Regions from separate parts of the Oleiphilus sp. HI0128 genome, predicted to be linked through region 1. Evidence: predicted binding sites of a transcription regulator. Region 1 holds the regulator's gene; each other region holds the start of a gene.
The links. Region 1 encodes sigma-54, which starts transcription at its own class of promoters, with help from an activator protein. Its sites were predicted from a motif close to TGGCACNNNNNTTGCTNT; they were not measured.

Region 1 (3,161 bases):
GGAAGCTTCAATATTTAGAAAGTTAAGTGTTCGAGACAATATCCTGGCGGTACTAGAGATTAGAAAAGATCTTTCTCGCAGCGAAAGGCGACAAAGAATGGAAGCCTTACTCGAAGAGTTTCACATCACTCACATCAAAGATAGTCTTGGCATGGCCTTGTCAGGCGGTGAACGTAGGCGAGTGGAAATAGCCAGAGCTTTAGCAATGGAGCCTGACTTCATTCTACTCGATGAGCCCTTCGCAGGTGTCGACCCAATATCGGTCAACGACATCAAGTCAATCGTCTCTCACCTTAAAAGTAAAAATATCGGCGTACTCATAACCGATCACAACGTTAGAGAAACGCTGGATATTTGTGAAAAAGCCTATATTGTTGGTGATGGCCATATCATTGCTTCAGGAAGTGCTGAAGACATTCTGAATAATGAAAAGGTCAAACAAGTCTACTTGGGCAATCAATTCAAATTATAAGCCAGTGGCTAGTTCATAGCATTCGATTCGAACAGCATATACAAACAATTAAGCATGACTTTCAGCTTAGAAATGAGTAGCATGCAATTTTCACGTCAACAAGACGATAACTTGATCTAAAACAATTATTTGTAGGCTGGTAACGTAAATATACTTTTATTTGTTTCACACTTTGCTATCTTCGCACTACACTTGTGTAAATGAAGTAAATATAAATACGTTTATTCACAGCGACCATTTCCGCAAAATATAATAAGCGACAATACATGATTCAAAATTTAAGTCTTAAGTTGGTGACATCCTCATGAACATGAAGGTTTCTCTCCAATTAAAGCTCGGTCAACAACTGACAATGACACCTCAATTGCAGCAAGCAATCCGCTTGCTACAATTGTCGACTCTTGACCTTCAAAACGAAATACAAGAAGCATTGGAATCTAATCCTATGCTCGAACTCCAGGACGATAACAACGAGCCTGGAAATACAAGTGATAAACAAGAAAATCAGAATGAAAGTCATCAAAATGATGGCAACGAGTACGCCTCTCAGGACAACCAACAAAGCAGTAGTACAGACACCAGTTCGAGCGAAGCACCTGCTAGCAATGAAGCCGACACGCCTAGTGAAGAGTGGTCAGATACTATACCGGAAGATCTGCCTGTTGATACGGCTTGGGATGACATATATACAAACAATGCGCCCAGTGGTCCCGTTCCCGAAGATGACAACAATGCCTTCGAACAAAGAAACGCTGCTACCGAGTCTCTTGCAGATCATCTAGATTGGCAACTTAACCTTACCCCCATGTCTGATCGCGACCGATACATTGCGATGTCATTAATCGACGCAACAGATACAGACGGCTACCTAACGAATACCGTTGAAGAGATACACGAGGGGCTGCACAACTCAGATGACGAAGACCCGGTTGAATTAGATGAAGTTGAAGCCGTCTTAAAACGCGTGCAGCACTTTGATCCACCTGGGGTATTTGCCAAAGACCTGCCCGACTGTTTGCTGCTACAGTTACGCCAGCTACCAAAAGATACGCCCTGGCTACCACAAGCAAAGCTTGTAATCAGCCACTACCTGAACTTATTAGGATCAAGAGACTACGCTCAACTAATGCGACGCAGCCGCCTTAAAGAGCATGAACTGAAAGAGGTTATCTCTCTAATTCAGTCTTTGAACCCTAAACCAGGTGAATCCATTGCTTCTTCCGAGCCTGAGTACATTGTGCCAGATGTCGTCGTAAAGAAAGAAAAAGGACGCTGGAAAGTTGAGCTCAACCCAGAGATTGCGCCAAAAATAAGGGTCAATGCAAATTATGCTTCGTTTATAAAGAGAGCTGACTCCAGTAACGACAACACCTTTATGAAGGATCAACTTCAAGAAGCAAAGTGGTTTATTAAAAGCCTACAAAGTCGTAACGAGACGCTTCTAAAAGTGGCAAGTAAGATAGTAGCTCACCAACAAGGCTTCCTTGACTATGGTGATGAAGCGATGAAGCCGCTGATTTTACATGATATTGCTGAAGCGGTAGAAATGCATGAGTCCACCATATCTCGTGTGACAACACAAAAGTACATGCATACGCCACGAGGCATATTTGAACTCAAATACTTTTTCTCAAGCCACGTCAGCACAACTACTGGCGGAGAGTGCTCGTCAACAGCGATTCGCGCAATTATTAAGAAGTTAATATCAGCAGAAAACCCTAAAAAACCTCTTAGCGATAGCAAGATTGCCGACTTGTTGAAAGAGCAAGGAATTAACGTCGCCCGCCGCACTATCGCAAAATACCGCGAAGCGATGTCGATCCCCCCATCGAACGAAAGAAAAAGATTGGTTTAATACAATATTTGATAACTTGCTGCCTGCAGCAAGTTGATTTGATAAGCGAAAAGTGAGTCAATATTCAACTCTCGCTAAAAATAACGATGATAGGAGAATACTATGCAATTAAATATCACTGGCCATCATGTAGATTTAACTGATGCACTTAAAGAATATGTGAAAACCAAATTGCAAAAGCTAGAGCGCCATATTGGCGGCATTAGCAACGTACAGGTAACCCTTTCTGTATCGAAACAAGCACATATTGCTGAATCAACGCTACATATCGCTGGTGCAGATATCCACGGCCACGCCGAGAACGACGACATGTATGCCGCTATCGACCAGCTAGTTGATAAGCTAGACCGTCAAATTCTTAAGCACAAGGAAAAGAAAGTTGACCGCGCACACGGCGCAGCAGCACGCTAGTTATTAGCGATCTTTAGAGTCGAAAAATGTCTGAAAATAAAATTACTATCGAGGCCATCTTGTCACCGGAGCTAACCCAACGCGGTTTGCCCGGTGGTAGCAAGAAAAAAGTTCTTCAACAGGCTGCACACCTGGTCTCAAAACAATTTCCTCATCTTGATGAAACTGAAATATTTGACAACCTTATTTCTCGTGAACGACTGGGAAGCACGGGAGTTGGGCAAGGAATTGCCATTCCCCACAGCAGACTGGAAAACTGCAAACAAGTTATTGGTTGTCTATTTACACTTGAAAAAAAGATACCTTTTGACTCGATAGATAACGAAGACGTTGATATTCTTTTCGTTTTACTTGTCCCCTCCGAGGCGACGAGCGAGCACCTGGATCTTTTAAGTCAAATTGCAGAGAAGTTCAACAACACTG
Region 2 (3,161 bases), on a different contig from region 1:
GGACTGTGCTGAGAATGCATTGAAGGAGCTTGAAAACGCGCATTTTGATGTAGTGATAAGTGATGTAAATATGCCGGGAATGGATGGCCACGAGCTCTTGCAGCAGGTTAAGTTAAAATATCCTGGTTTGCCGATGATGCTTATCACTGCCTATGGTCAAATTAAGCTGGCTGTTGAAGCTATGCAAAGTGGTGCCGCAGACTATTTAGTAAAACCTTTCGAACCAAAAACCTTAATTCAATCAATTATTAAAATTTTGGGGCTTGGTGATACATCTGAAGAAAAGTCTAGTGATGAGAAAGGGCCTGTTGCTGAAGATCCATTCTCTAAGCAATTTTTTGAAGTCGCTCGCAAAGTTGCTGAATCTGATTCGACAGTAATGATTTCAGGTGAAAGTGGTACGGGTAAAGAAGTATTGGCGAGATATATTCACGAGTCATCATCGCGAAAGAACAAACCTTTTGTTGCTTTGAATTGCGCAGCAATCCCAGAGAATATGCTAGAAGCAACACTGTTTGGCCATGAGAAAGGGGCTTTTACCGGCGCGTATGCAAGTTCGCCCGGTAAGTTTGAGCTTGCCAATGGCGGAACCTTATTGCTAGATGAAATATCTGAAATGGATCTAGGCTTGCAGGCAAAACTACTTAGGGTTCTGCAAGAACGTGAAGTGGAGCGAGTTGGCGGAAGAAAAGCGATTCCTTTGGATGTACGGGTATTGGCGACGACAAACCGTGATTTAAAAGAGTACGTAAACGAAGGAAAGTTTAGAGAAGATTTGTATTATCGTCTGAGCGTGTTTCCCATGGCCTGGAAGCCTTTGCGAGAGCGTCCTATGGATATTTGGCCGCTGGCTAAACGCTTGCTTGCTGAGCATTCTAGCAAAATGAAGCGTGAAAAAATGGAGTTTGGTGAGGGTGTAGAGACTTACTTGTCTCAATACCATTGGCCGGGAAATGTCCGAGAGCTTGATAATGCGATTCAGCGTTCGCTGATTATGGCCTGCAATGGTGTGGTTAAGGTTAGCGACCTATGCTTGGATTTATCCGAGTCGGCTAACTGGATACTTGAATCCAAGCAAGAGGTTCCGACTGAGCAAGTTAGGTCGGTGCAGGTCGAGGTTGAGCCAAACTCTCGAACAGGTTTAGGTAAAGATCTAAAGCTTCGAGAATATCAAATAATTATCGATACCTTGCGTCAAGAAAATGGCAGAAAGAAGAATGCTGCCGAGAAGCTAGGTATTAGCCCAAGAACCTTGAGGTATAAGCTTGCTCAAATGAGAGAGCAGGGTATCGATATTGCAGCTGAAATGGCTGCCTAGGTATCGAATTGAGTGTACGGGTGGCTCTGCTAGTTGCCTGTTACAACAGGATTTCGTCAATCTGCTGATGATCTGTATGGGAGCGTATGCTCCCTTTTTTTGTTATTGCTAAGAATTAGCAATGCTATCATGTTAAACCTTCCAATCTATCTATAATTTCAGCTTGTCTGTGAATTGGCCCGCTTTATGCAGTTACTAACTTAAGCGTATTTTTAGTAACGAAATTTTGACAAGGGGGATGTATGTCTGGGATTAACTCCGTAGGGGCTAGAGCAGATATCAATCAGGTGCTGGCTGAGATGAAAAATCTGCGTGCGCAGGTTCAGAAAACTCAGGTTCAGACTGAAGAAATATCTCCTACAAAAATTAATGCCACCCAGGAAGCGAGCCAAACACCTAAATTCAGTGACATGCTGTCTAGTGCGGTTGGCTCGGTCAATGATACACAATTAAAAGCGGGTCAAATGGCTAAGGCTTTTGAGCAGGGTGACCCAAGCGTTACGCTTTCGCAGGTAATGGTGCAATCTCAGAAAGCATCGGTATCTTTTCAGGCGTTGACGCAAGTAAGGAATAAGGTTGTACAGGCGTATCAGGATATTATGAAAATGCCGGTTTAAGTGTTTGCTTCTCGTTTGTAATGATTGGTATTTGAACAAGCACTGCTTATTTGGATTTTAGTAAAAGGTTAACTTATGGCACTCGCACCCACAGATACAGGTACAGACTCAGCATTGCCCGCTCAGGTGGGTGGTATCTCGGGTGAGCCTGACGTTGTCGGCACTGAAAGTGACTTGATGACCGGTATAAACCGGCTTGGAATCTTTCGGCAAGTAGGTTTGATGGTAGGTTTGGCCGCGAGTGTTGCCCTCGGTTTGGCGCTTGTTTTATGGCTTCAGGAGCCGGACTATCAGCCGTTGATGAGCTCGGTAGAAGCTCAGGACCTGGAAGAAGTTTCAAGCATTCTTAACTTGAATGGTGTTGACTTCAAGATGGATCACCGTACCGGCATATTGCTTGTTGAAGCGGGCAGGGTTCATGAAGCAAGAATGAAGCTGGCAGCGAATGGCATTACAAGCGATAACAGTGTCGGCTATGAGATCCTTGACCAGGATCAGGCCTTGGGTACTAGCCAGTTTATGGAGTCGACACGATTTAAGCGAGGCCTGGAAGGTGAGCTGGCGCGATCAATATCCAGTTTCAGAAATATCCGTAGCGCCAGAGTTCATTTGGCTATTCCGAAGAGGTCGGTGTTTGTTCGTGACTCAAGAGAACCTAGTGCATCAGTTTTGATCGAGACCTCTTCTATGCGGCCAGTGACACGTGAGCAGGTTGACTCGATTGTTAATCTCGTCGCCGGAAGTGTGCCGGAAATGGATATGAGCAAAGTTACTGTTGTTGATCAAAAGGGTAATCTATTGTCTCGGAACAACGAGTCCGAAGAAGACAAGCTGGTTTCAAGGGAGTTTGAGTATTCGCGTAAAATGGAAAAAGTTCTAAATGAGCGAATTACAGGTATATTGAGTCCTATCCTCGGGGCGGATCGTTTCAGGTCAGAAGTCTCGGCTGATGTGGATTTTACCCAGGTTGAAGAAACGGAAGAGTTTTACAACCCTGACATGCAAGCAGTCCGAAGTGAACAAACCTTGGATGAGCAGCGCCAGATGATGACAGATGGCGGTGTACCAGGCGCGCTTGCTAATCAGCCTCCCGCAGCGGGTGCTGCCCCTGAAGTAGCCAACGGTGCTGGCGCTGGTGAAGGAGGTTTACCGACAAATGTGCGTAAGCAAACCACTCGCAATTTTGAGGTGGACCGCACAATCAGCTACACACGTCACCAGCAAGG
Region 3 (3,161 bases), on a different contig from region 1:
AAAACTACTGCAATACAAAATTAGTGAAATAAACGTTCTCTATCTCACCAGCCTCTTCACTACTTAAGACAGTATTAATCACTTCGACTGTCTGAGCTTGAAGCGCTAACTTACCTTCCTCAGTGCGAATCTGTTGAAAGTCCTGATCTGCGTATACATTCAATAAACGTGAACGTATCAAAGGCATATGGTGGTCTAAAGCATCCAAAGCACTGGCATCACGACTAGAAACAGATAATGAAATCTGCATATACCGCTGACGCCCATCGACATTAAACGTAACCAAAAATGCTGGCTTAATTGGAATGTAGCTAGCTGGCTCCTTTACTTCTTCTTCAATAACCGGTTCAGTTGGTGCGTCTTCATCGCCACCAAGCAAAAACATCGTCACACCAACCGATAGACCAATAGCTAAAATTGCAACGATCGCAATAATAATAATTAGCTTTTTCTTTGAACCACCTTCGCCAGATTGCTCTTCTTCAGTTTTGTTTTCTTCTTCTGCCACGTCAAAATCCCGTCATATCAAATCGCAGCTGAGCACCTTTACAGATATCCAGCAAAGTGTATGCCAAAAACAACAGTTCTCCGTTTAAACGGAAGCTTAACTGTTGCCTTTAACTATTTGATATTAGTTTAGCTTAAAGAGGGCGAAAATGAAGAGGGCCTGATAAAAACTTATCAGGCAAAGTAGTCAACGAGATTTGAAGAGGAGCGTGAAATCGATTCTGTCGTAGCTGTTTCACTACTAGAATCTTCAGAATCTTCTTGCTGATCTTCCGAGCCATTAGAACCTTGCTGCTGATCATTGGATGCAAAACGCTCATCACCGCTGCGTGCATCGACATTCACTTCCTGAAGCTCAACGCCGTTTGTCTCCATCATTTCACGTAAACGCACAACGTTAGATTCAAGCATTTCCCTGACTGAAGCATTATGGGCGTTAAATGTAATGGCTGCTGCATCATTTTGAACAGAAATTTTTACATCAATTGGACCAAGCTCAGCAGGGTTTAAGTGGATCTCTGCAGACTGAATTGCCTTTCCCGTAAGCCAAACTATCTTCTGGCCAACTTCCTCCCCCCACTCAACCTCATCCAAACCCGTCATTACTGTTGTCGAGTAAGGCGCGTTATCTAATTTCTGCTGCACTTCCGAAAACGTTGTTTTAAGTAGCGAAGATGAACGCTCTACACCACTACCAATCGTTTTTTCCAGAATGCTTTCAACACTACTAGTACTATCCGCAATCGCCTTAAACTTTGATTCACCTTGCAATGCCTGACTAACAACCTCCTCTTCCAAATTGAGCTTAGCACTGCCATTTTGGGACAAATTCTGAGGAGACAACCCAAGCCCTGAATCAATATTAGAATTGGTAAGCGGAGCTGCTTGAATTTGGTTTGCCGTATTTAGGTTCACCTGAGACTTCTTAGCATCCTGGTTTTGAAAAGATACGCCAGGCAAAACACTTACTGGCGCCACACCTGAATCAAGCCCAGTCAATGCTTGTGGAAGGTTAGCACTTACCGGTGCAAGGGCTTGTTGTATCCCATTTACCGTATTTAGCAAAGATGCCAACACATCTTCGGGTATGTCATCACTTGAAAATCCAAGACCACTCTCAAGCTCTGCCAGCGAGTTAGAAAGAAAAGTACTCATTTCCGGCAATTCTATGCCTTGCTGTGCCGCATCCAGAGACATTAAATTGCCACTCAATAATGCGTTGATATCATCCAGGAAGCTTGAATCCAGCCCTAAAGCTTCAAGCTTAGCAGCAATATCATCAAGTTTCTCAGGACTTATAGAAGACTGATAGACACCTGTTAATGTAGCACCAAATGAACCCTCTATGGGTGATGCACCCGGTTCGCTGCTCGCGCCCAATGCTGGACCGCTAGTTGACGCTGCTGGTGCGTTTCCTGCTGATACAGGGTTTGATAGAGATATATTTTGCATGAACAACAACCACCCGTTTCGCTCAAGCCATATTAATTATGACTTAGAAAAAATAGCTTTAGGACAAGCGAATTGTAGGCGCTCAAGTTAGTCGTCTAACTTGATTACACTACGCTTTAGGGAGGATTATGCGAATATCGGGCCAATATCCGCTATTTAGAGAATGGTACTTAATTTAATGAATATCGAATAGCTGTTTAAAATTAGAGATCTCGAATATCTTTTTTACCTCATCAGAACAGTGAACTATGCTGATTTTTACATTTTCTTTTGCGTGATCCTTAAGTAACAACAACATTCCCAAAGCAGAGCTGTCTAGATAACTGACGTCGCGCATATCGATGCGATATTCACTAACACCGTTGTCTTTTCCTTCGTAAGCGTCACAAAAACTCTGATGCGAAGCAAAGTCAAAGCGACCTTTAATCGCAATAGTTAGAGAGTTATCATCCGTTGAAAGTACTGATGTGATTGACATTTATGCCTCACCTTTGTCTAAATAGATATTTCCTAACGCTACCTTTCACAAGCCTTAAGTAGCGCTTCTCGAATTTTATTTATCGGGAGCACTTTTTGCACAGCGTTAAGTTTAACAGCTGCGCCGGGCATTCCCCATACAACACTCGTTGCTTCATCTTGAGCAAAAGTTGCACCGCCCACTGAAAGTATTCTTTCCATACCTTCGGCGCCATCACTTCCCATCCCCGTTAGGATAGCTGAAACTGCATATTTCCCATAATGCTGTGCGACTGAGTCGAATAATACATTGACCGAAGGCTTATGACCACTGACCTTCTCTCCATCATATAGAGAGGTAACCAAGCGCCCGTTTTTCTCGTAAACTTTTAAATGGAAGTCGCCTGGCGCTAAATAAGCATGGCCCGGCTCCAAAGGCATACCACTCTTTGCTTCCTTAACTGTGATTTCACAGTGTCCATCAAGCCGCTGCGCCAATGAGGCACTAAAGGTAGCAGGTATATGCTGCGCCATAACAATAGGCGGGCAGTTTGCTGGCATCCCTTGCAGGACTTCACGTAGAGCTTCCGTTCCACCCGTAGAACTTCCGATACAAATAATTTTTCGCCCGTCAAATTTACGTTTTTCTGTCGCCTCACTAGAAGCTTGCTTCGACGAAAGCACTCTATCATGAGCCGCCATATTCGCAATGGCAGCATTTCTAACTTTACTCTGAATTGTTAGCG
Region 4 (3,161 bases), on a different contig from region 1:
CAAGTACCCAGCGTATAGAGCGGTCATCATCAATGATCCATACAAGTGGCTTTGTTGTCATAGTGTTACTCCGAGATACTTGAAACGTTTGTTGGTTTAGGTGAGCGCGTGCTATCGATAGGGATATAAATAATGAAGTCGGTTTTACCTGGTTTGCTTTCGCACTCGACCAAGCCATCGTGCTTGGTAAATATGCTTTGCGTAATGGATAAGCCCAGACCTGTACCTTCTGCGCGCCCACTGATCATGGGGTAAAAAATATTCTGAATGGAATCCTTTGGTATACCTGGACCGTTGTCGATAATATCAACCTTTAGTACCAGTCGATGTCGAGTATGACCAATAGTGAACTGCCTTAGAGTTCGCGTTCTCAAGACAATCTGAGGTGAAGGATTTTCGTCTTTTTGCTCAGACAGTGCTTGAAGTGCATTTTTCGCAATGTTCAGAAACGCTTGAATTAACTGACTTTTATCGCCCAGGAATTCGGGAATACTTGGGTCGTAGTCCCTGATAATATTAATTTTGCCTGCAGATTCGGCATGAATCAGGGTGTGAACTCTTTCAAGAATCTCGTGGATGTTTGTTTCACAACGCTTGAGGGCTTTATTAGAGCCGAGCATTCGATCTACCAGACTTCTCAGCCGGTCCGACTCACTCATTATAATTTGTGTGTATTCATGATGCTCTGGGTTGGTCAGCTCTGCATCAAGTAGCTGAGCGGCACCCCGAATTCCACCGAGAGGGTTCTTAACCTCATGAGCGAAGCCACGAACAAGGATTTGAGCTGTTTCCTGGTTCTCATGCAGCTGTTCTTCACGGCTGATCCGCTTCAAACGATCCTTTGCTTGCATTTCGATCAGCAGTAAATCCTGAGAATCTTGAGAGAACTTTGATGCCGAGCAGTCTGCAAGAAGCTCTTGGCCGTTGTGTAGAATAAACTCGCAGTCACGTTGAGTGTATGAGTGCCCGCCATCAATAATGGCCTGGAACTCGTCAAACAAAAGCTCTTCATGTTTAATAAAGAGGTGATCTAGCTTGCTGGATAGTATTCGTTTGTAACCGGCTTGCAGGAGCATTTCGGCAGCAGGATTGATAAATTTAATCTGGTAATTTGCATCAATAAGGATAACAGCAGTCGACAAGCCTTCGAGTATGCGTTGTTGGTAGGCATCTGAGAACAGGTTGGTTGTCATTAAAGCTTGTATCCATTTAAAGACGAAATTACATGCAAACAGGCTTGCTCTTGCCTGGGGCGAACTATAATAGCCAAAGCAAGAAGCAAACCAATGTTTTATGTGGCGTCGAATATGTTCAGAGAGTAGCTATTTAGCGAGCTCCCGACTGCTTGCGTGTCAGGGCTCTTGGTTTAGTATAGATGAAGATAGGATGTGCGCACCAATTTTGTGCATTGCTTTTTTGGGGTGTTCCCTATTGGTGCTCTCTATGTGTTAGTTAATTTTGAACGCTCTGGCGATAGGTCGATGAACTGTAAATTGACTACTGGCTGAGATAAGAGCCTTGTTTTGTGGGTCGATAACTTGGACCGTGATCGTGTGTGTTCCTCTATTTAGGCTTGTTAGCAGCAAGCTCGCCCCTTTTTGTAATGCAACTTCGGCACCATCCAGCAGAAAGCGCAGTTTGTCCTCTGCTCTTAATGAAGGCTCTAATATGGTGCTTACAGTGATGTCACCCGTGCCTGAGTGGAGTGCGCTCCGGTCTATTGGTGCGCTAATAACAAGTGACTGGTAAAGAAAGCTGTCGTCTGTAGGTGCAGAGCTAAAACTTATGGGGCTTGGTTTTAGTGCAGGTATGGTTGGAACGGGTTCGACTTCCAAGGTGACGGCGTTGCTTTGTGGTTGGTCTGAGTACGATATGCTGCCATCTGGTTTTGTGACTTTATAGACGGTTGTTGTGCTGGTGCTTTCTTCGGCATACAGCTTACTCGTGCTGACGAAAAACAATAAAGCCAATAAAGTAACCTTTATGGCGATCAACAAATTGCTAGTCTTGAATTGATCTTGTGTAAGCACAGTCTATACCCTCGTTAAATAACTGCTATAGTTAGAAAAAGCTTTGAAGAAGCAGTGTAACAGAGAGTCTTTTCGCTTCTAAAGCTCATCTATAGTTTAGCTCACAATTTGATGAGCTATTTTTGATATTTGAGGTTTTTTCTTTGTCCCATAATTCCGCCAGTAGCTCTTATGACAATGCGGCGAATGTATCGAGTGCTGAAGCAGTAGAGCCTGCTCAAGTAGCTGTATCGCGTTATCTTCAAAATGCTTATCTGCATGTCATGGCGCTAGCTGGGTTTGCTTGTTCACGTGAGGTGTTTTTGCACGGCTTACCCGTAGACGAAAGAGCTTCAAGTAGCGGTATGATGAGAGCGGTTCATAGCCAAGGCAAATTACAGTGCCGCCAAATGGATTTGGCGGATCTGGATAAGGCTGCCTTGCCTTGCCTTGCTCAGCTTAAAGGGAGTGATGAGGCTTGGCTCGTGATTGAGCGCTACGATACTTCCCGGTGTGCTTATAGCGTTAAAATTTTTAGCTCTGAGGGAGAGGGGCAGGCTTATTGGAGCGAGTTTGAGCTTAAGGAGAAAATCTCTGCAGAGCTGGTTTCGGTATTTCCAAAGGCGCATACGAGCAGTTCCTTAGACCAGCCAAGAAGAAGTGGTTTTGCTTCGTGGATGTGGCAGGAGCTAAGAGCTTTAAGCAGTGTTTATCGGGATATCATCGCAGCTACTTTATTGATTAACGTCTTTGCTTTGGCTGCGCCATTGTTTGTCATGAATGTTTATGATCGGGTAGTTCCCAATCAGGCAATCGAGACGCTTTGGGTTTTGGCGTCAGGTCTGGTCTTAGTGATCGTTTTTGAGCTGCTGGTAAAATTGCTTCGACATGTGTTTTTGGAACAGGCCGGTAAGCGTTTAGACTTGGTTTTGTCGAGTAAGCTATTTTCCAAGGTTTTGAATATCAGGCTCGAAGAATTTCCTTCGTCAGTGGGCTCACTTGCCAGCCAGGTGAAAGAGTTTGACTCGATCAAGCAGTTCTTTACTGCGGCGACAATGACGGCGCTCGCAGATGTTCCTTTTGCCATTATCTTTCTATTGGTTATCGCTTCTGTGGGTGGGCAGCTGGCCTTGGTGCCTTTAATAGCGGCTG

Region 2: fliE (flagellar hook-basal body complex protein FliE) is a predicted target of sigma-54. The motif match lies at 1,494-1,511, and genes of this name have one in related genera.
Region 3: A3763_RS15950 (flagellar hook-length control protein FliK) is a predicted target of sigma-54. The motif match lies at 2,087-2,104, and genes of this name have one in related genera.
Region 4: glnL (nitrogen regulation protein NR(II)) is a predicted target of sigma-54. The motif match lies at 1,269-1,286, and genes of this name have one in related genera.

Annotation. Positions count from the first base shown of each region.
Region 1 is NZ_LWGG01000778.1:3,067-6,227, forward strand. It holds gene lptB (LPS export ABC transporter ATP-binding protein) at 1-472, shown strand, start outside; gene A3763_RS11040 (RNA polymerase factor sigma-54) at 783-2,327, shown strand; gene hpf (ribosome hibernation-promoting factor, HPF/YfiA family) at 2,430-2,738, shown strand; gene ptsN (PTS IIA-like nitrogen regulatory protein PtsN) at 2,765-3,161, shown strand, end outside.
Region 2 is NZ_LWGG01000975.1:16,706-19,866, reverse strand. It holds gene A3763_RS16025 (sigma-54 dependent transcriptional regulator) at 1-1,318, shown strand, start outside; gene fliE (flagellar hook-basal body complex protein FliE) at 1,561-1,935, shown strand; gene fliF (flagellar basal-body MS-ring/collar protein FliF) at 2,011-3,161, shown strand, end outside.
Region 3 is NZ_LWGG01000975.1:3,605-6,765, forward strand. It holds gene fliL (flagellar basal body-associated protein FliL) at 5-508, opposite strand; gene A3763_RS15950 (flagellar hook-length control protein FliK) at 682-1,959, opposite strand; gene A3763_RS15955 (STAS domain-containing protein) at 2,135-2,437, opposite strand; gene A3763_RS15960 (chemotaxis response regulator protein-glutamate methylesterase) at 2,476-3,161, opposite strand, start outside.
Region 4 is NZ_LWGG01001549.1:35,082-38,242, reverse strand. It holds gene glnG (nitrogen regulation protein NR(I)) at 1-61, opposite strand, end outside; gene glnL (nitrogen regulation protein NR(II)) at 66-1,193, opposite strand; gene A3763_RS25580 (hypothetical protein) at 1,449-2,030, opposite strand; gene A3763_RS25575 (type I secretion system permease/ATPase) at 2,174-3,161, shown strand, end outside.